One region of the Glycomyces rhizosphaerae genome, then DNA from elsewhere that is predicted to be linked to it. Evidence: riboswitches for the same ligand, from Rfam matches in the RefSeq annotation. Region 1 holds a riboswitch; the other holds the start of a gene.
The links. Region 1 has a riboswitch for thiamine pyrophosphate ahead of ACFO8M_RS23955 (ECF transporter S component). Riboswitches for the same ligand answer to the same signal wherever they lie in the genome.

Region 1 (10,218 bases):
TCGGCGGCGCTCCTCGACGATGCGGCCGGCACCCAGGACGAGTTCGCGGTCGGCGAGGGCCGCGGCGAAGTCGCGGTCGTGGGTGACGGCGAGGAGCGCGGTGCCCTCGTCGCGGATGTCGGCGGTGAGGTCGACCAGTTCGCCCCAGGTCCGGCGGTCCTGGCCGAAGGTGGGCTCGTCGAGCAGGAGCACTTGGGGCGCTGCCGCGAGTGCCCCGGCGACCGAGAGGCGGCGGGCCTCGCCGCCCGAGAGCGTGTGGGGGTTCGCGTTGGCCAAGGGCGCCAGACGGAGCCGCTCGAGCAGTTCGGCGACGCGGGCTTCGATCCGGGCCTTCGGCCAGCCTGCCTGGCGCGGCCCGAAGGCGAGTTCGTCATGCACTGTGGGCGTGACGAACTGGTGCTCGGGGTCTTGGAAGACCGAGCCGACGCGCGTTGCCAGGCGCCGTGCGGGGAGCCGGTGGAGCGGCCGCGGCTCGCCGGGGACCGTGGAGCGGCCGCCGGTGGGCCGCACGAGCCCGCCGGCCAGGAGCGCCAATGTGGATTTGCCGGAGCCGTTGGGTCCGGTGACGGCGAGCAGTTCGCCTTGACGCAGTTCGAAGGAGACGCCGTCGAGGGCGGGCCGGCCGGTCCCGGGGTGGGTGAGGGCGAGCGCTTCGCCGCGCAGCGCCACCTCCCCCGCGTCCCGGGACGGGTGCGTCGGGAGCGGCACTCCGGGGACCCAGACGCCTTGGGCGGCAAGGTGCTCGCCGTGTTCGGCGAGGACCGCTTCAGCGGGACCGTCGGCGAGGAGGCTGCCGCCGGGGCCGAGGGCGATGACGCGGTCCACCAGGTCGAGGATCTCGGCGACACGGTGCTCGACGACGATCAGCGTCGCCTCGGTCTCGGCCAGCGCGGCCCGCAGGGCCTCGCGGACGTCTTGGGCGCCTTCGGGGTCGAGGTTCGCCGTGGGCTCGTCGAGGAGGATCAGGTCGGGGCGGCGGGCCAGGACGCCGGCGAACGCGAGGCGCTGCTGCTCGCCCCCGGAGAGGGCGTGCGTGGAGCGGTCGACGCCGTAGGGGAAGCCGACCGCTTCGAGGGCCTCGTGGACCAGCGGCCAGATGCGACTGGGCGGCACGGCCTGGTTCTCGAGGCCGAAGGCGACGTCGTCGCCGCTGCGGGCCATGACGAGCTGCGTCTCGGGGTCCTGGAAGAGGATGCCGACGCGGTCGCGCTGGTCGGCGGCGGGCTTGCCGTCGATGAGGACTTCGCCGTCCTGCTCGCCGGAATCCTCGGTGAGGAGACCGGCGAGCGCGGCGAGCAGGGTGGACTTGCCCGACCCGGAGGGGCCGAGCAGGAGCACCCGCTCGCCGGGCTCGATGCGCAGGTCGACGCCCGTGACCGCCTGGGCGCGGCGTCCGGCGTGGCGCCAGGCGAAGCCGCGGAACTCGACCGGGATCATGGCTGCGTCAGATCCGGGCCCGTTCGCGGCCGGCGGGGAACCGGTCGAGGACGCCGGTGGGGAGCATGGCCTTGACGAGGGCCTTGGAGCCGAGACCGGCGACGATGGCACCGGAGAGCATCGCGAAGGCGATGTAGGGGACCTTGTACGCCCAGAGGTCGTAGGTCGGGTAGTAGGCGATGACGTCGAAGAGCGTGGCGGCGAAGCAGGCGAGCGCGCCGGAGGCGACGGCCGTCAGGGTGCCGTAGCGGCGGTACCGCCCGGCTGCGAACGCGAGTTCGCCGCCGAGGCCTTGGACGAGGCCCTGGTAGACGACGAAGAGGCCCCAGATGGAGCCGAGGAGGGCGGAGACGGTGGCGGCGAGGGCCTCGGTGAGCAGGCCGGCGCCGGCGCGGCGGACGATGAGCGGGGCGAGGACGGCGGGGATCAGCCAGACGCCGTAGAGGATGCCTTTGAGCGGGGGCAGGAACGCGAGGGTCGGCTCGAGGCCGGCCCAGACGAAGTTCCAGGCCCAGAAGACGACGCCGAAGGCGACGGCGATGACGGCGCAGGTGAGGATGTCGACGGTGCGCCAGCGGGCGGAGGCTGCAAGGGCGGTGCTGTCGGGCATGGGCATGCCTTTCACGAGAATCATGGACACGGCGCGACAGCGGTCGACGAACGACTTCCTACGCCGGTATTACCCGGATCAGGTTTGAGGGTCTGCGGTCGGTTCCGCACTCTCAGCCAATCGGCTCCCCTGTCTCCTCCGACGTTAACACCAGGTGGCGCCTCGGTAGGAGGGCCGATCCCGGCAGGTGGCGGCCGACGCTGCGGGGCGGGGCCGTTAGGCTCGCGGACATGACCACTGAAGAGGACTGGGAGCTGGTCCGCCGGGTCGTCGACGCACTCCCCGAGGGCACCTGGACCTCGTACGGGGACCTCGCGGAGCTGATCGGGACGGGGCCGCGGCAGGTGGGGGCTTTCATGCGCGACGACGGCAACGTCCCGAAGGCCTACCGGGTGCTCACGGCGGGCGGCACGGTCTCGGACGGGTTCCGCTGGTCCGACGGGAGCAGCGGCACGGACGTGCCGGAGCTGCTGCGCGAGGACGGCGTCACGGTGAGCGCGAACGGCCGCGCCGACCGGTCCCAGCGCATGTCGGTCTACGACCTCAAGCTCCTCGCGGGCGAGCTCGACGAGGACGAAGCGGCACCAGACGATGAGGAAGACTGGAAATAACCCGCTAAGTCAAGCTATTCCCAGTCTCAGGGATCCGGTCTCGGCGACGCTTGCGAGCCGTAAACCGGCAGAGCGCAAAAGTACCCGCGGTAACAGGACGCGAGCGGCGCTCAATGCAGCGCCGCGTCAGGCTCGGTCAGCCGCCAAGCGGTGAAGGCGACCGTCAGGCCCGCCCGCGAAGGCGCGCAGCAGTAAGGCCCGGCCTGAACCACAGCATCGGGATCAAGCGGAGTGAGGCGCACGAGCCGCCACGGTTCCTCTTCAACGCGAGCACGGACGATGATCGCGTCGTCGAAGCGGCTGGCCCGGACGGTGACCTCGCGGCCGGCCCACTCCGGCACGGGCGCGACCGACCAGTCGGACTTCCCGGCGGTGACCACGGCGCCCACTTGCGGCGCGCCGTCGGCGAACTCGACCCCGGCCTTGATCCAGCGCTCCGCGTCGACGCGGATCATCAGGCCCGCCTGGTCGAACTGCGCCTCGAACGAGGCGATGAAGCTCACCTCGACCGCCTGGCCGCGATCCCAGTCCTCCAAGAGCGCGTGCTCGTCCTCGTGGACGAAACCGTAACCGGTGTGCCGCCACGCGTCGCTGCCCTCGGCCGCGGTGACCAGCAGTCGCCCCGCCGATTCCTCCGCCGCGACCGGCAGCGCCGTCCAGGCGCCAGACTTCCAGGGAATGTCGATCGGTGCTTCGATGTGCATCGCCCCGAGCCTAGTGTCGTCACGGGCCGTCACACCAGTGCGGTACAACGGTCACATGGCAGGAAGCACGACAGAAACGCTCAGAGACGAAGCCGAAGCGCTGCTGCGCGCCCTCGCGGGCGAGCACGCGCGGCTGCGCGAGGACCAGTGGCGGGCCATCGAGGCGCTCTGCGACAAGGGGGCGGGCGAGAGCGGCCGCCGCGTGCTCCTGGTGCAGCGCACCGGGTTCGGGAAGTCCGCCGTCTACTTCACGGCCACCTCGCTCCTGCGCCGCCGCGGCGCGGGCCCGACCGTGATCGTCTCCCCGCTGCTCGCGCTCATGCGCAACCAGATCGAGGCCGCCCAGCGCGCCGGCGTGCGCGCCCGCACCATCAACTCGGCCAACCCCGAAGATTGGGACGCGATCGCCGAGGCCATCGCCGAGGACGCCGTCGACGTGCTGCTCATCAGCCCCGAGCGCCTCAACAACCCGGCCTTCCGCGACTACCAGCTGCCGAAGCTCGCCGCCGGGTGCGGCATGCTCGTCGTCGACGAGGCCCACTGCATCTCCGACTGGGGCCACGACTTCCGGCCCGACTACCGGCGCATCGCCACCTTCATCGACGACCTCCCCGACAGCGTCCCGGTCCTGGCGACCACCGCCACCGCGAACGCCCGCGTCTCCGACGACATCGCCGAGCAGCTCGACAAGAAGGACGCCGCGACGCTCGTCCTCCGCGGCAGCCTCGACCGCGAATCCCTGCGCCTGTCCGTAGTGGACATGCCCGACAACGCCCACCGCCTCGCCTGGCTCGACGAGCAGCTCCCCCGCATGGACGGCTCGGGGATCGTCTACACGCTCACCGTCGCCGCCGCCGAGGAGGTCAGCGACTACCTCGCGAGCCGAGGCCATTCCGTCGCCTCCTACACCGGCCGCACCGACAACGCCGAACGCCTCGAACGCGAGGAGGAGCTGCTGGGCAACCGCATCAAGGCGCTCGTGGCCACCAGCGCGCTCGGCATGGGCTTCGACAAGCCCGACCTCGGATTCGTCGTCCACCTGGGAGCGCCGTCCTCGCCGGTGGCGTACTACCAGCAGATCGGCCGCGCGGGCCGCGCCCGCGACCGCGCCGAGGTGGTGCTGCTGCCCGGCAGCGAGGACCGCGCGATCTGGGACTACTTCGGGTCCCTCTCCTTCCCCGCCGAGGAGGCGGTGCGCCGCACGCTCGACGTGCTCGCCGCCGAAGGACGGGCCCTGTCGACCGCGGCGCTCGAGACGCGAGTCGACTTGCGGCGCACCAGGCTCGAGATGATGCTCAAGGTCCTCGACGTGGACGGCGCGGTGCGGCGCGTCAAGGGCGGCTGGGAGGCCACCGGCGAGCCGTGGGCCTACGACGCCGACCGGTACGCGAAGGTCGCCGCGGCGAGGAAGCACGAGCAGCGGCGGATGCTCGCCTACGAGGCGACGACCCAGTGCCGGCTCGAATTCCTCCGCTCCGAATTGGACGATGCCGGGGCGGCGCCGTGCGGGCGGTGCGACAACTGCACCGGCACCCGCACCGAGGCGGGCGTCTCGGCGGAGGCGGCCGAGGGCGCGGCGGCGGCCCTGTCGAAGCCGGGCGTGCCGTTCGACCCGAAGCGCATGTGGCCCACCGGTCTGCAGGCCATCGGGATCGACCTGAAGGGGAAGATCCCGGCCGGGTCGAGCGCGGAGTCGGGCCGGGCGCTGGCGCGGCTGTCGGACATCGGCTGGGGCGGGCCGCTGCGCGCGCTGCTGTCGGACGGCGCGGACCGCGAGGTCCCCGACGACGTCTTCAAAGCCGTGGTGCAGGTGCTGGCGTCCTGGGACTGGGCCGAGCGGCCCACGGCGGTCGTCTCGCTAGGGTCGCTCTCGCGCCCAAAGCTGGTCAACGGGTTGGCCGAGCGCATCGCGCAGCTGGGCCGCATGGAGTACCTCGGTTCCCTCGGCCGCGCAACCGATACGGGCTCGGGCGCGCACCGGGCCAACAGCGCCCAGCGCCTCCAGCAGGTGCTTCATGCGTTCACTGTGGACTTCCCGGTGCCGGCCTCTTCCGTGCTCCTGGTGGACGACGTGCGCGACAGCGGATGGTCGATGACCTTGGCCGCCATGCGGTTGCGCGAGGCCGGGGCCGCGGCGGTCTACCCGCTGGCGCTCGCACTCCAGGCCTGAGCGCCGCGAGCCCGCCCCGGTAGACGGGGCGGGCTAAGGTCACCGGATGGTCATCGCCTTCAACACCAATGGTTTCGAGCCGATCAGCGTCGGCGGCATCGACGGCTGGCAGGATCCGAACACGGGCGACAGGATCGCCGTGACGGTCACCGAAGGGATCCCGTTCCCGGGGGAATGGCTTCACGACCCGTACGCACTGCGGCGCGGCTTCGCGGGTTTCTGGTCCAAGGACGCGTGCCTCATCGAGGTCGAGCTGGTGAGCCTCGGCGGGGTGACCGCCGTGCGCCAGCTCGTCAAGGTCCCCCTCAAGGACCGCCCGAGCGGTCTGCGGTTCCTTTCCGTCTTCACCCTGGCCAAGGCACCCGTCTACGCGCAGTTGATGTACACGGCCACCGAGCACGGGATCACCGGGATCCGCGAATCGATGCTCATGTCGGAGCTGGGTCATGAGGGCTTCTTCATGCCCCACCCGTTCGATCCTCAGCTCCAGACGGGCCTGCCGTTCCACCGCGGCGACGACCCGGCCTTCGACGCCCGGTTCCCCGACCACCCGCTGTCGCGGGCCCGGGCGTGGACGTGGAACGTGGGCCGGTACGCGACCGTGGACCCGGCGTTCGCGGCGCTGCCGGACAACTGGAACGTCTGAGATCACAAGCAGAACGGACCCGGCCGGGGTGCTGCCGGGCCCGTCGTCGTATCGGTGTCCTAAAGGGCGCCGAGCAGGGCCGGGAAGTAGCCGCTGCTGTGGCCTGAGGCCTTCGGGTGGTAGGGGATGTCGGTGAGGGTGAGGCCGTGCAGCCACGGCTGCCTCGAGCAGACCTCGTGGCCGGTGAACTCGTCGCGCACGTCCACATAGGTGAACCCGTGGTCCTCCGAGGCCGCCTGGATGACCGCGGACAGCACGTCCGCACCGGTGTTCATGCGCTTCTGCTCGGCGATGCTGATCGATCCGAATGCGTCGCAGGTGTTCACGGCGGCGAACAGGCGCGGGTAGCCGGTCACCAAGACCTCCGCGTCAGGGGACCGCGTCTCGATCTCGGTGTAGACCGCGTCGAGCTTCGCGGGCAGTTCCTCGGTGGCCTTGCGCTCGGCCTCCTCGATCGCCGGGGTGCAGTCCTGGAACGGGGTGATGCACGCGGTGATCGCGCTGGTCCACCCGATGTCGTTGCCGCCGATGCCGATCGTCACCAGGTCGGTCTCGGCGTCGAGGGATTGGACCTGCCCGGCGAGCACGTCGTCGGTGGTCGCGCCGCCACAGGCGACGAAGGTGAACTCGGCGCCCAGCTCCTCGGCGAGGAGCGACGGGTGGGCTTTGACGGAGCGCTGGCAGATCGCGTCGGTGTAGGGACCGGCGCCCGAGCCCGAGGAGTAGGAGTCGCCGAGGGCGACGTAGTCGAGTTCGGGGGCTTGGGCTTGGGCCGCAGCGGGAACGGCGATGAGGGCGAGGGCGGCGGTGGCTACGGCGGCCGTTCTGAGGAGTCGATGCATGGGGGAAGTTCCTTTGCGAGTCGGCGATGACTTGCCCCATATTGTGAACCCGCCGGTAACTTACTGGGAAGTACTGCACCGTAACAAATCGGGAACTTTACATATCTCATTCTATAAGTGGCTTTGGACGCATTGCGCCGCAGGCGATTCGACGGGACGTACGGGACGCCCCGTCGAGGACCGCACTATGCGAGCGCCCGGGCGACCGCCGGGTAGTAGCCGTCGAGATGGCCCAGGACGTTCGGGTGGTAGGACTCGCCGGTCGGGTAGGTCAGACCGTTGAGGTAGGCGACGTCGTCGCAGATCGCATGACCGGCAAAGGATTCGCGCACATCCACATAGGTGAAATCGTGCTCTTCGGCCTTGTTCTGGAGGACCTCGGCGAGCCGGTCTGCGGCCTCGTTCATGCGCAGCTGCTCTTCGACGTTCGGCTGTCTGAGTGCGCCGCAGGCGCGCTCGCCGTTGAACAGGTGCGGGTAGCCGAGCACGTAGACGTCGGCGTTCGGGGCGCGGTCCGCGATCGCCCCGTAGGCGCCGTCGAGCAGGCCGGGCAACTCGGTCTGGACGAGGACCTCGGAGGCCTCGATGTCGTCGATGCAGTTCAACAGGGGCGTGATACAGGCTTTGATGGCCCTCGCCCACTCGATGTCGTTGCCGCCGATCGTGACCGTGACCAGATCGGTCTCGGTGTCGAGCGACCCGAGTTGGGTGGCCAGGAGGTCGGCGGTCGACGCCCCCGAGCAGGCCGCGAAGTCGAGCTCGGCGCCCAGCCCGTCGGCGAGGAGCTGCGGGTAGGCCTTTGCCGAACGCCGGCACTCCTCGTCGAAGTAGTCGCGGGTGCCGGTGCCGGAGGAGTACGAGTCCCCGAGGGCCACGTAGTCAAGGGGCGCGGTCCCGTGGAAAGCAGGGTCATGGAGCCCGGTGTCGTGGAGAGCGGCCTGGGCCGCGGCGGCCGGCAGGAGGGCGAATGCAGCGGTGGCGGCCAGGGCCGCGGCCGCGAGGCGCGCAGGGATCATGCGGGCTCCGTTCCGAATCGGGTTCGTGCAGGTACGTTAATGCCCGATCAGTGCCGATCATGGGGGAAACATCCACAAATGGCGAAAACTGTCGAGAAGGCGACGTTCAGGCCGTTGCGACCCAGCGGACGCCGCACCGTTGCCCCCGATGCGGACGCCGATGACGCAGATTGGCCACCGGGCCTTCTGCAAGACGTGGCGCCGGCGTCACACTCCTCCCCTAGGCTGGAGACATGGGTGAATCGACCGCACCGCGTCGCCAGACCATGTCCGACCAGGCCCTGATCGAGGGCACCGGCGCGGACTGGAAGACCTGGCTGGCGCTCCTCGACGAGCGCGGCGCGGCGAAGCTCGACCACACCGCCATCGCGCGGATGCTGGTGCAGGAGTTCGAGATCGACGGCTGGTGGGCGCAGTCCATCACCGTCGGCTACGAGCAGGAGCGGGGCATGCGGGAACCCGGTCAGCGGCCCGACGGCACGTTCAGCGCCAACGCCTCCAAGACCGTGTCCGCCTCCATCGGCGACGCCTTCGAGCAGCTCGCCGACCCCGAGGCGCAGGCCGGATGGCTCGGCGACCTCGAACTGACCCAGCGCAGCGCGTCCCCGCCGAAATCGGTGCGGTTCGACGCCTCCGACGGCACACGCGTGCTCGCGAACCTCACCGCCAAGGGCGAGGCCAAGACCGCGGTGCAGGTCGAGATCGCCAGGCTCGGCTCGGCGGAGGAGGTCAGTGCGGCGAAGGCCGCGTGGAGGACCCGCCTCGAGGAGCTCGCGGAACGCTTGGCGCGCTTAGGGTTTCGCGACCGGAACGTCGGCACCGTCCGCAGCGGCGGGCTCGAGCGGCGGCTTCGAGGTCGCGTCCGTATTCTTGCGGCCGCGCGAGCGCGAGATCGCCACGCCGACCAGCGCCAGCGCGCCGCCCGCGAGGGTCAGCCAGGTCGGGATCTCGTCGAGGAGCAGCCAGGACATGCCGACGACGATCGCCGGGACCACGTAGGTGGTCGCGCCGAGTTTCCCGGCGGTGGTGAAGCGGAGTGCGTAGCCCCAGGTGAGGAAGGCCAGCGCGGTCGGGAACAGGCCGAGGTAGAGCACGTGCAGCGTCGCCGAGGTCGGGGCGGACTCCAACTCGGAGAACAGGAGCGGCGCGAACGGCAGGCACAGGACCGCGGCGATCAGGTTGCCGAAGGCGGTGAACTGGAGTGAGCTGCAGTGCTTCAGGGTCGGTTTCTGGACGACGACGCTGATGGCGTAGGTGACGGCGGAGACCAGGCACAGCAGGACGCCGAGGACCGAGGAGGCGCCGTCGCGGGACATGGAGAGGCTGACGACGGCGACGCCCGCGAAGGAGATGGCGATGCCGAGGAAGAGGCGGGGCGGGAAGCCCTCCTTGAGGAACCAGCCGCCGAGGAGGGCGATGAGGATGGGCCCGATGTTGACGATGAGGGCGGCGGTGCCGGCGTCGACGAGCTGCTCGCCCCAGTTGAGGGCGACCATGTAGAGGCCGAACCAGAGGACGCCGGCGGTGAGGATGCCGGGCCATGCGGCGCGGGCCGGCAGGCCTTCGCGGCGGATGGCCCAGACGGCGAGGAGGACGATGGCGGCGATGGCGGCGCGGCCGAGGGTGAGGGGACCGGGGTCGAGGTGGCGGCCGGCGTCGCGGATGGACACGAAGGCCGAGGCCCAGCACAGGACGGTGATGCCGATGGCAAGGGCGGCACGGGGGTTGAACTGCTCGCTCACTGGGCTCCTCGCGGTGGGCGGGCCTCGCGCGGGTCACGCGGGCTCCGTTCGGGGGCGCGGGTGGCGCCGGGCCCAAACCTAGCATCGGAGGCCGGTTTCGGTTATCCGTTAATCGACTGGGAACCCTTCCCGGTCGCGCGGCGTCGAAGGGACATGATGGGACACATGATGATGCAACGACTCATCCCGGTCGCGGCGCTGCTGATGCTGGCCGCGTGCGGGCAGGGCACGGGCGATGCGGGCGGGGATCCGGCCGATCCGGCGAACTGCGAGGCGGAAGGGACGTGCTCGGGCGACGATTCGCAGGCGGGCGCGGGTGCGACCGACGACGAGGACATCGTCTACCAGGGGGCGCTGACGGTGCTGCAGGGCATCGAGCGCGACGCGGCGGAGTTGTGCGGCGTGGTCGCGGAGTCGTATCCGCCGCAGTGCGGGGGCCT
Region 2 (10,218 bases), on a different contig from region 1:
GACAAGGCATGACACGTGACATATCACATGTCACACAGCGACCCGGGCGCCTCACCGGCCGCCTGCCGACGCGCAGGTCTCTTCCCGGCCGATCCGGCCGAGCCGCGCGGGCCCGGCGCGCGACAATGGTCGACATGTCCAAAGGCCCAGCCGAGCAGCCAGAGCACTACTTCAGCGAGCAGCCCGCCGTCGACGACCGCGAGCGCACCATCGAGTTCGAACTCGACGGCGTCTCCTACGAGCTGACCACCTCCACCGGGGTCTTCTCCGGCGGCCGCCTCGACCCCGGCACCAGCGTGCTCCTGAACAAGGTCGTCCCGCCCGAGACCGCCGGGACCTTCCTCGACCTGGGCTGCGGGTACGGGCCGATCAGCGCGGTGCTCGCCCAGCGCGACGACGCCGAGGTCTGGGCCGTCGACGTCAACCGCCGGGCGCTCGACCTGACCCGGCGCAACACCGAGAAGACCCCCGGCACGGTGCACACCGCCGCACCCGAGGAGGTCCCCGCCGACGTGCGATTCGACGAGATCTGGTCGAACCCGCCCATCAAGGTCGGCAAGGAAGCCCTTCACGAACTGCTCGAGACCTGGCTGCCGCGCCTGAAGGACGGCGGCGTCGCATGGCTCGTCGTCTCGAAGCACCTCGGCGCCGACTCGCTCGCGCGCTGGCTCGCCGAGCAGGGCTGGGCCGTCGACAAGCACGCGAGCGCCAACGGCTACCGGGTCCTGCGGGTCGACCGCCCGCAGTAGCGGCGCTTACCATGGGGCAAACCGACATCGGTGACGCATGCCACCACGGAGGACCCCCTCATGCCCGGCGAACCCCACTCTGACGGCCCGATCGACCTGCAGCTGACCTTGGCGGAGCTGGCCTTCGGGGGCGAGCTGACCATCACGGTTCCCTCCCTCGGTCCCTGCGTCAACTGTGAGGGCTCCGGCCGCGACGAAGGCGACGTCTGCGCCTACTGCCGCGGCGCCGGGACGATGATGCTCGACCGCGATGTGACCGTGACACTCCCTGCGGGCCTTGCCGACGGCGAGACCGTGACCTTGGACTGCGAAGGCATCGACGGCGGCGTCACCGCCGTGGTCCGCGAGCGCGAGCACCAGGCCCTCACCCGCGAGGGCGTCGACCTCCGGACCGTGGTCGAGGTCGAGCCGGAGGTCCTCGAAGAAGGCGACATCGTCGACGTCGAGACGCTCGACGGCGACATCGAACTCCAGGTCGTGGCCGGCACCGACGACGGCGCCCTGATCCTCATCCGCGGCAAGGGCATGCCTGTGCCCGGCGACGCCGAACGTCGCGGCGACCTCATCGTGGAGCTGCACGCGCTCGAACCCGCTGCGCCGGAAGAGATCCGCGCAGCCAGAAGCCGCGGCACAGGGCTGGTCGTCGCCGGCGCGATCGCGATGCTGGTCGGCCTGCTGGTCACCGTGACCGCGCTGGTCGAACGGATGACCTTCGACGTCTGCGAATCCAGCGGGACCACCATCTGCGCGATCGCAGTCGACGGAGCGGTCCAGGACGGGATAGATCTGACCCCCGAACAGCAGCTGGACTGGGCGACCGACGAGATGGTGCGCGACCTCGTCCCCGGGATCGTGCTCCTCGTCCTCGGCTTCTGGTTGGCGGCCAAGGGCTTCCGCCAAATGGGCGAGCATCGCGCCGAACCGGGGCAGGTGCGTGCGGGCTGACACGGTGTCCGGCTCGTGTCCAATTGGTGACACGAGACTTGCGAGCCGCGCTCGCGATGGCGTAGCGTGGCGCCCGTAAACGAATAAAACCCACGGGAGTCCGGTGCATCGGGCTGAGAGGGGACTTGGTAGTCCCGACCGTCGAACCTGATCCAGGTCATGCTGGCGCAGGGAGAAGGAGCTGCTGTGCGCGCTACTCGTCTACCTCGACTCCACGTCATCACCGACACCCGCGGCCCGTTCGCGCCGAACCCTCAGGCCCCGCCCGGGAACCCGGCCGCGCGCGTCAACGGCTTCGCCGGGTCGGCCCGCACCCAGAACGCCGCTGCAGTCGCTTCCGCTGCGCCGCTTCGCGACCCGCTCGCCGTAGTCGCAACTGCGCTGGCGGCCGGAGCGCGGCTCATCCAGGTCCGACCCGAAGACCACTACAACGACCGCGCGGCCTTCGACCTCGCCACCGCGATCGCCGCGCTGTGCGACGAGTACGGCGCGTTGTGCCTGGTGAACGACCGCGTCCACATCGCGCAGGCGGTCGGCGCCGACGGCGTGCACCTCGGCGCCGAAGACCTCCCGCTCGACGCCGCCCGGCGCATCCTCCCCGCAGCCTCGATCATCGGCGGCACCAGCCGCGACCCGGAATCGGCGCGAGCCGCCCGCCGCGCCGGGGCCACCTATCTCGGGGTCGGCCCCGTCTGGGGCACCACCACGAAGACCGGTCTCCCGCAACCGATCGGACTCGACGGTCTGGCCGCCGTATGCGAGGCGGTCGACCTCCCGGTGATCGCCATCGGCGGCATCACCGCCGAACGGGCGGCGCAGTGCCGCGAAGCGGGAGCCCACGGGGTCGCGGTCGTCGGCGCGATCGCCTCCGCCGGCGACCCGGGACAGGCCACGGTAGAACTCCTTGCGGCCGTGGGCGAAAGCCCGGCGACGACGCGACGGCCGAATCGGGCGGGAACGCCCGTGCGCGGCGGGGACCTCGGTGGGCGGGGCGACAGCGGTAGGCCCGCCGTGGGCGAGCAGTCCGCAGTCGGCCGCACCGATGACATCGCCGACCGCCGAAACGCCTCGGAACACGATGTCCGACAGGAAGATCAGGTGAGCGTCCTCAGCGCCTCGCCCGATACCGGCCCCCTGCGAGGGGTGGGCGAAGCCTGATGCGCATCGCCATCGTCGGCGCCGGTTCCATCGGGCTCGCCGTCGCGTGGCGGGCCGCCCAGGCCGGCGCCGAGGTCGTCGTCCACGACCCCGAACCCGGCTCGGGCGCTTCGCGCGTGGCCGCCGGCATGATCGCCCCCGTCACCGAAGCCCACTACGGCGAGGAAGCCCTGGGCCCCTTCATGGCCGAGTCGGCCGACGCCTGGCCCGACTTCGCCCGCGAGCTCGAAGCCGCCTCCGACCTGGAGATCGGGTTCCGCGACCTGCCCACGCTGCTCGTCGGCGTCGAGGACGGCGACCGGGCCGAGATCGACCGTCAACTTGAGCTCTATCGATACAGCGCAAGGAATGTCGAAGCGCTCACTGCGCGCGCCGCCCGGAAGGTCGAGCCGCTGCTGAGCCACCGCGTGCGCGGCGGCGTGCTCGCGCCGGAGGACCGCGCGGTCGACCCGCGCGCCGTTCATGCCGCGCTGCTGGTGGCGGCGGAACGGGCCGGTGTCGCGACAGTGGCGGAACGGGTCGAGGACCTCGCGACCCTCGACGCCGACCAAGTGGTCATCGCGGCAGGCTGCGGATCGGCGCGATTCGCGGGTGCCGCCGGCAGCCGCACTGGAACGTGCGACGAAGACGCCCTCGCCGGCAGTGCTCGGTGGACGCTTCCGGTCCGCCCCGTCCGCGGTGCGGTGCTGCGACTACGAGCGGTGGGCGACCAGCCGACCCCCCGGACCACGGTGCGCGGGTACGTGAAAGGTCACTCGGTCTACATCGTGACCCGCCAGAGCGGTGAGGTCGTGGTGGGAGCGACGAGCGACGAGCGGGGTTTCGATCGGCTGACCGGAACCGCCGGGGCGGTGCACGACCTGCTGCGCTGGTCGATCGAGCTAGTCCCGGAGATCGTCGAGTACCACCTGGAAGAGGTGAGCGTCGGCTTCCGGCCCGGAACTCCGGACAACCTGCCGCTCATCGGCCGCCTCGACGAGCGGACAGTCGCCGCTACCGGCCACTACCGCAACGGCATCGCACTCATCCCGGCCACGGCGAGATCAGTGGCGGCACTCCTCGCCGGCGAGGGGGCCGGACCGCCGAAGGCGTTCGACCCGCTGCGGTTCAGCGAAAACGGCGATCGATCGGTCGGGCGGATCGAGGGCATGGCACAGCGACCTGGGACGCCGTTCGCAGGCGCCCCCGAATCGATAGTGCCCGCCGGGTCCGACAGTCCGGACCCGCGCAGTGTGAGCGGCCCGAGTGATCCGGGCGACAAGCGACCGAACGGCAACCCTGAGGAGGGCGACTCATGAAGATCGAGCTCAATGGCGAAGCGCGCGAAGGCATCGCCACCGTCACCGACGCCGTCGCGGCCGTGACGTCCGCACCGCGAGGGATCGCCGTCGCCCTCAACGGCGAGGTCGTTCCCCGGTCCGAATGGGACCGTCCGCTCGCCGACGGCGACGCCGTCGAAGTGCTCACCGCGACCCAGGGAGGCTAGCCATGAACCAGCGCACCACCGGCCGGACCGGCGCCAACCGCGACGCCGAACTCAAGATCGCCGACAAGACCTTCACCTCACGCCTCATCCTCGGCACCGGCGGCGCCGCCAACCACGCCCAGCTCGCCGAGGCCATCACCGCCTCCGGCACCGAGCTCGTCACCGTCGCACTGCGCCGCGTCGACCCGGCCGCGTCAGGGTCCATTCTGGAAGTCATCGAACGCTGCGGCGTCGAGATCCTCCCGAACACCGCCGGATGCTTCACCGCCGAACAAGCCGTGCGCACCGCCAAACTCGCCCGCGAAGCCTTCGGCACCAACTGGATCAAGCTCGAGGTCATCGGCGACGAGGACACCCTCCTCCCCGACCCGGTGGAACTCCTCGACGCCGCCGAAACCCTTGTGGGCGAAGGCTTCACCGTGCTGCCCTACACCAGCGACGACCCCGTGCTCGCCCGCCGCCTCGAAGACGCCGGGTGCGCGGCGGTCATGCCCCTCGCCGCCCCCATCGGCACCGGCCTCGGCGTCCGCAACCCCCACAACCTGGCGCTGATCTGCGAGAACGCCGCCGTCCCCGTCATCTGCGACGCCGGCATCGGCACCGCCTCCGACGCCGCTCTAGCCATGGAACTCGGCTGCTCCGCCGTGCTCCTCGCCACCGCCGTCACCCGCGCCGCCGACCCGGCGCTCATGGCCGCCGCCATGCGCGACGCCGTCACCGCCGGACGCGCCGCCCGCCTCGCCGGACGCATCCCCAAGCGACACTTGGCCAACGCCTCGTCCAGCTTCGAGGGGATGGCCGACCTGTGAACCGCGTGAACCGCCCTCGGCGAAGCTTGCGGGACGTAGATTTGCACAGCCCGCCCGTCGCCCTCACCATCGCCGGATCCGACTCCGGCGGCGGCGCCGGCATCCAAGCCGACCTCCACACCTTCGCCGCGCACCACGTGTACGGCACCAGCGTCATCACCGCGATCACCGCCCAGAACACGCGCGGCGTGACCGCCGCCGAGTCGATCGGCGCCGATCTCGTTCGGGCCCAACTCGACGCCGTCCTCGGCGACTTCGCGGTCGCGGCAGTCAAGACCGGGATGCTCGGCGGCGCCGAGCTGCTCGCGCTCGTCGCCCGATACGGCGAGGCCGACCGGCTCCCGAACCTCGTCGTCGACCCGGTCATGGTCACGACGACCGGCGACCCGCTGTTCGCGGGCGACCCGGCCGCCTACCTCGCGCGCCTCGGCCCGCTCGCGACCGTCTTGACGCCCAACCTGATCGAAACCCGACAGCTGCTCGGCCGCGAGATCACCACCGTCGATGACATGCGGGAGGCCGCCCGCGCGCTGGCCACTTACGGGCCGCGAGCCGTGCTGGTCAAAGGCGGTCACCTCGAGGGCGAATCCGCCGGAGAGCCACACGAGGGCGGAGCGGTCGACGCCGGGGGAGTGCCGGGCGGTTCGGACTCGGCGATCGACGTACTGTGGTGCGACGGCCAGATGCTCGACCTCGCGGCGCCACGGGTCGCGACCCGCAACGACCACGGGACCGGCTGCACGCTCGCGTCGGCGATCGCGGCCCGGCTCGCGCTCGAACACCCGCTGCCGCAGGCGGTCGCGGGGGCGAAGGCGTACGTCACCGAAGCGCTGAAGGCGGCGGCAGAGTGGCGGCTCGGCCTCGGCCGAGGCCCGGTCCACCACCAGCACGGCCGCAAGAGCAACGCGCTGTGAGGAGCGGTGCCGAGAGTTCGCGGGCACGCCGAGGCGAAAGGCTGAATCGCGGCGCCCCCGATTCAAGAGTGCCTGCGGGGTACGACATTTCGGCTTCGCCCGCTTTTCGGGCACGCCGGAAGCGAAGAGGTGCCTATCCGCAGCGCCCCTGGCAACGACCCTGACAGCAGGGTCCGACATTTTCCGCGCCGCTTCTGTTCGGGGCGAGCGTGATTCGAATCATCGAACGTTACGAGGAGACACCATGAACGCCAGAACCAAGGTCTACGTCGAAGGGCCCCGGAGCGACATCCAGGTCCCGTTCACCCAGGTCGAGCTGAGCGGCGGGGAGCCGCCCGTCCGGCTGTACGACACCTCCGGGCCCGGCTCCGACCCCGAGGTCGGGCTCCCGAAGCTCCGTGAGGCCTGGATCGCCGAGCGGGCCGCCGCCGCGGCCAGCAAGATCGAGCACAACGGCACCGAGATCGACTGCCCGACCCAGCTGCACTACGCCAAGCAGGGCATCGTCACGCCCGAGATGACGTTCGTGGCCCTCCGCGAAGGCCTCGAAGCCGAGTTCGTGCGCGCCGAGATCGCCGCCGGCCGCGCCATCCTCCCCGCGAACGTCAACCACCCCGAGACCGAGCCGATGATCATCGGCAAGAACTTCCTCACCAAGATCAACGCCAACATCGGCACCTCCGCCGTCTCCGACTCCGTCGCCGCCGAAGTCGAGAAGCTCACGTGGGCCACCAAGTGGGGCGCCGACACCGTCATGGACCTCTCCACCGGCAAGCACATCCACGAGACCCGCGAGCACATCATGCGGAACTCCCCGGTCCCGATCGGCACCGTCCCGCTCTACCAGGCCCTCGAGAAGGTCAACGGCGACCCGGTGAAGCTCAACTGGGAGGTCTACCGCGAGACCATCATCGAGCAGGCCGAGCAGGGCGTCGACTACATGACCGTCCACGCCGGGGTCCTCCTGCGCTACGTCCCCCTCGCGGCCCGCCGCGTCACCGGGATCGTCTCCCGCGGCGGCTCGATCATGGCCGCCTGGTGCCTCGCCCACCACGAGGAGAACTTCCTCTACACGAACTACCGCGAGCTCTGCGAGATCTTCGCGAAGTACGACATCGCCTTCTCCCTCGGCGACGGCCTGCGCCCCGGCTCCATCGCCGACGCCAACGACGACGCCCAGTTCGCCGAACTCCGCACCCTCGGCGAACTCACCCACATCGCCTGGGAGTACGACGTCCAGGTCATGTGCGAAGGGCCCGGCCACGTGCCGATGCACAAGATCAAGGAGAACGTCGACCTCCAGCAGGAGCTCTGCGGCGAGGCCCCGTTCTACACGCTCGGCCCGCTCACCACCGACGTCGCCCCCGCCTACGACCACATCACCTCCGCGATCGGCGCGGCCATGATCGGCTGGTTCGGCACCGCGATGCTCTGCTACGTGACGCCGAAGGAGCACCTGGGCCTGCCCAACCGCGAGGACGTCAAGGAGGGCGTGATCGCCTACAAGATCGCCGCCCACGCCGCCGACCTCGCCAAAGGCCACCCCGGCGCGCAGGCCTGGGACGACGCGCTCTCCAAGGCCCGCTTCGAGTTCCGCTGGCAGGACCAGTTCAACCTCTCGCTCGACCCCGACCGGGCCCGCGAGTACCACGACGAGACCCTCCCCGCCGAGCCCGCCAAGACCGCCCACTTCTGCTCCATGTGCGGCCCGAAGTTCTGCAGCATGAAGATCAGCCAGGAACTGAAGGCGTACGCCGAGCAGGGCATGGCCGAGAAGAGCGAGGAGTTCGCCGCCTCCGGAGGCAAGGTCTACCTCCCGGTAGTGGACGCCAAGTAGCTGTAGCCGAGGTCACGGCGGCCGCCGTCAAGGGGGCCGCCACCACCGCGTAGAATAGGCAGCTGTTGTTCGAGTGCCTCCTGAGCGGGGCGCTGTCCAACGAATCCCACACCGGCCGCCTGGCGGCTGGTGCGCCATCTCAGGCCGAGGGGATTCAGGCGGTCCCGCCCTCATCTGCGGGATTCGTTCCACACCGACAACGAAAGCTAGGTAAACCTGTGCGCACGTACAGCCCTAAGCCGGGTGACATTGACCCGCAGTGGCTCGTGATCGACGCGACCGACGTGGTGTTGGGCCGGCTCGCGACGCACGCTGCCGATCTGCTCCGAGGCAAGCACAAGCCGACCTTCGCGCCGAACGCGGACACCGGTGACTACGTCATCATCGTGAACGCCGAGAAGGTCGTGCTGACCCGGAACAAGCTCCAGACCAAGAAGGCCTACCGCCACTCCGGCTTCCCGGGCGGTCTCAAGGAGAAGTCGTACGCCGACTTCATGGAGAAGGCCCCCCACAAGGTCGTCGAGAAGGCCGTCTTCGGCATGCTGCCGAAGAACAAGCTCGGTCGCGCCGTGTCCAAGAAGCTGAAGGTCTACGCGGGTCCTGGCCACCCGCACACCGCCCAGCAGCCGAAGCCGTACGAGATCAAGAAGATCGCGCAGTAGGCGCGGGCGGAAGAGGAGCAACCACCATGAGTGACGAAATCCAGGCCACCGAGGCCACCGAAGCCGCCGAGGTCGTCGAGACCGAAGCCCCTGAGGCCATTGAAGCCCCCGAGGCCATCGAGGCCCCCGTCGAGGTTCCCGAGGTTCCCGTCGAGGTCCCCGCTGACGTCGCCGCCGCGCCGTCCGTGCCGAGCATCCCCGTGGTGCCGTCCGACCGCGCGATCCAGACCGTGGGCCGGCGCAAGCGCGCCATCGCCCGCGTCCGCCTGGTCGCCGGCACCGGCAAGTACGTCGTCAACGGCAAGACCCTTGAGGACTACTTCCCGAGCAAGGTCCACCAGCAGACCGTCGCGGAGCCCTTCGTGACCGTCGAGGCCGGCGACAACTTCGACGTCCTCGTCAACATCAAGGGCGGCGGCGCCACCGGTCAGGCCGGCGCGCTCCGTCTGGGCATCGCCCGCGCGCTGCTCGAGGTCGACCCGAACATGCGCCCGGCCCTCAAGGCCGCCGGCTTCCTGACCCGCGACGCCCGCGAGAAGGAAAGCAAGAAGTACGGCCTCAAGAAGGCCCGCAAGGCGCCGCAGTACTCGAAGCGCTAGCACGCCTTCCCCGGCCACTGCGAAGCTTGCGAGCCGTAAGCTCGCACAGTCGGGGGACACGCTAGTCTGCAGAAGCGACGGGGCTGCCGAGGAGGACATCCTCGGCAGCCCCCGTTTTTTATGCCACAACGATGGGAAGCCACACCGTGTCACGACTGTTCGGCACCGACGGCGTACGGGGGCGGGCGAACGCCGACCTCACGCCCGACCTGGCGCTTCGTCTCAACATCGCCGCCGCGCGCGTGCTCGGGGCGTCGGACCGGCGCACCGTAGCCGTCATCGGCCGCGACCCGCGCGCCTCCGGGGAGATGCTCGCCGCGGCCAGCGCCGCCGGTCTCGCCGCCGCCGGCGTCAAGGTCATCGACCTGGGCATTCTTCCCACGCCCGCGGTCGCGCACCTGACGGCCCTGACCGGCGCCGACTTCGGCGTCATGGTCTCCGCCTCGCACAACCCCATGCCGGACAACGGCATCAAGTTCTTCGCGGCCGGCGGCCGCAAGCTTCCCGACGACGTCGAGGACACCATCGAGGCGGCCATGCAGGACCCGCTGCCGCTCCCGCAGGGCGACGGCGTCGGGCGCATCGCCCGCTCCGTCGATCCGGTCGAGGCCTACATCGAGCACCTGGTCGCGGTGTGCCCGAACCCGCTCGACGGCATCAAGGTCGTGCTCGACCCCGCCAACGGCGCGGCCACCGGCGCGGCCCCTGAGGCGCTGCGTCGGGCCGGAGCCGAGGTCATCACGATCAACGCGGACCCGGACGGCCTCAACATCAACGAGAACTGCGGGTCCACCCACATGGGCGGGCTGCGCGCGGCCGTCATCGAGCACGGCGCGCACGCCGGGATCGCGCTCGACGGCGACGCCGACCGCTGCCTCGCGGTCGACGCCGACGGCAACGACGTCGACGGCGACGCGATCATGGCGATCCTCGCGCTCGGGATGCGGGACGCGGGTCAGCTTCGCGGCGACACGCTCGTCACCACCGTCATGAGCAACCTCGGCCTGCACCAGGCCATGGGCGCGGCGGGGATCAAGCTGGAGGTCACCGGTGTCGGCG

Region 2: it holds a riboswitch for thiamine pyrophosphate, as region 1 does, so the genes downstream of both, thiE (thiamine phosphate synthase) here and ACFO8M_RS23955 (ECF transporter S component) in region 1, are expected to answer to the same signal.

Annotation. Positions count from the first base shown of each region.
Region 1 is NZ_JBHRWO010000021.1:771,606-781,823, reverse strand. It holds gene ACFO8M_RS23960 (ABC transporter ATP-binding protein) at 1-1,437, opposite strand, end outside; gene ACFO8M_RS23965 (energy-coupling factor transporter transmembrane component T family protein) at 1-1, opposite strand, end outside; gene ACFO8M_RS23955 (ECF transporter S component) at 1,445-2,047, opposite strand; TPP riboswitch at 2,086-2,188, opposite strand; gene ACFO8M_RS23950 (MGMT family protein) at 2,278-2,658, shown strand; gene ACFO8M_RS23945 (DUF1349 domain-containing protein) at 2,769-3,362, opposite strand; gene ACFO8M_RS23940 (RecQ family ATP-dependent DNA helicase) at 3,418-5,532, shown strand; gene ACFO8M_RS23935 (hypothetical protein) at 5,579-6,178, shown strand; gene ACFO8M_RS23930 (SGNH/GDSL hydrolase family protein) at 6,238-7,020, opposite strand; gene ACFO8M_RS23925 (SGNH/GDSL hydrolase family protein) at 7,206-8,036, opposite strand; gene ACFO8M_RS23920 (DMT family transporter) at 8,828-9,778, opposite strand; gene ACFO8M_RS23915 (hypothetical protein) at 9,944-10,218, shown strand, end outside.
Region 2 is NZ_JBHRWO010000004.1:222,789-233,006, forward strand. It holds gene ACFO8M_RS01835 (class I SAM-dependent methyltransferase) at 135-749, shown strand; gene ACFO8M_RS01840 (DnaJ C-terminal domain-containing protein) at 810-1,694, shown strand; TPP riboswitch at 1,779-1,885, shown strand; partial or broken gene thiE (thiamine phosphate synthase) at 2,040-2,609, shown strand; gene thiO (glycine oxidase ThiO) at 2,852-4,150, shown strand; gene thiS (sulfur carrier protein ThiS) at 4,147-4,338, shown strand; gene ACFO8M_RS01860 (thiazole synthase) at 4,341-5,147, shown strand; gene thiD (bifunctional hydroxymethylpyrimidine kinase/phosphomethylpyrimidine kinase) at 5,189-6,061, shown strand; gene thiC (phosphomethylpyrimidine synthase ThiC) at 6,306-7,898, shown strand; gene rplM (50S ribosomal protein L13) at 8,117-8,560, shown strand; gene rpsI (30S ribosomal protein S9) at 8,587-9,159, shown strand; gene glmM (phosphoglucosamine mutase) at 9,306-10,218, shown strand, end outside.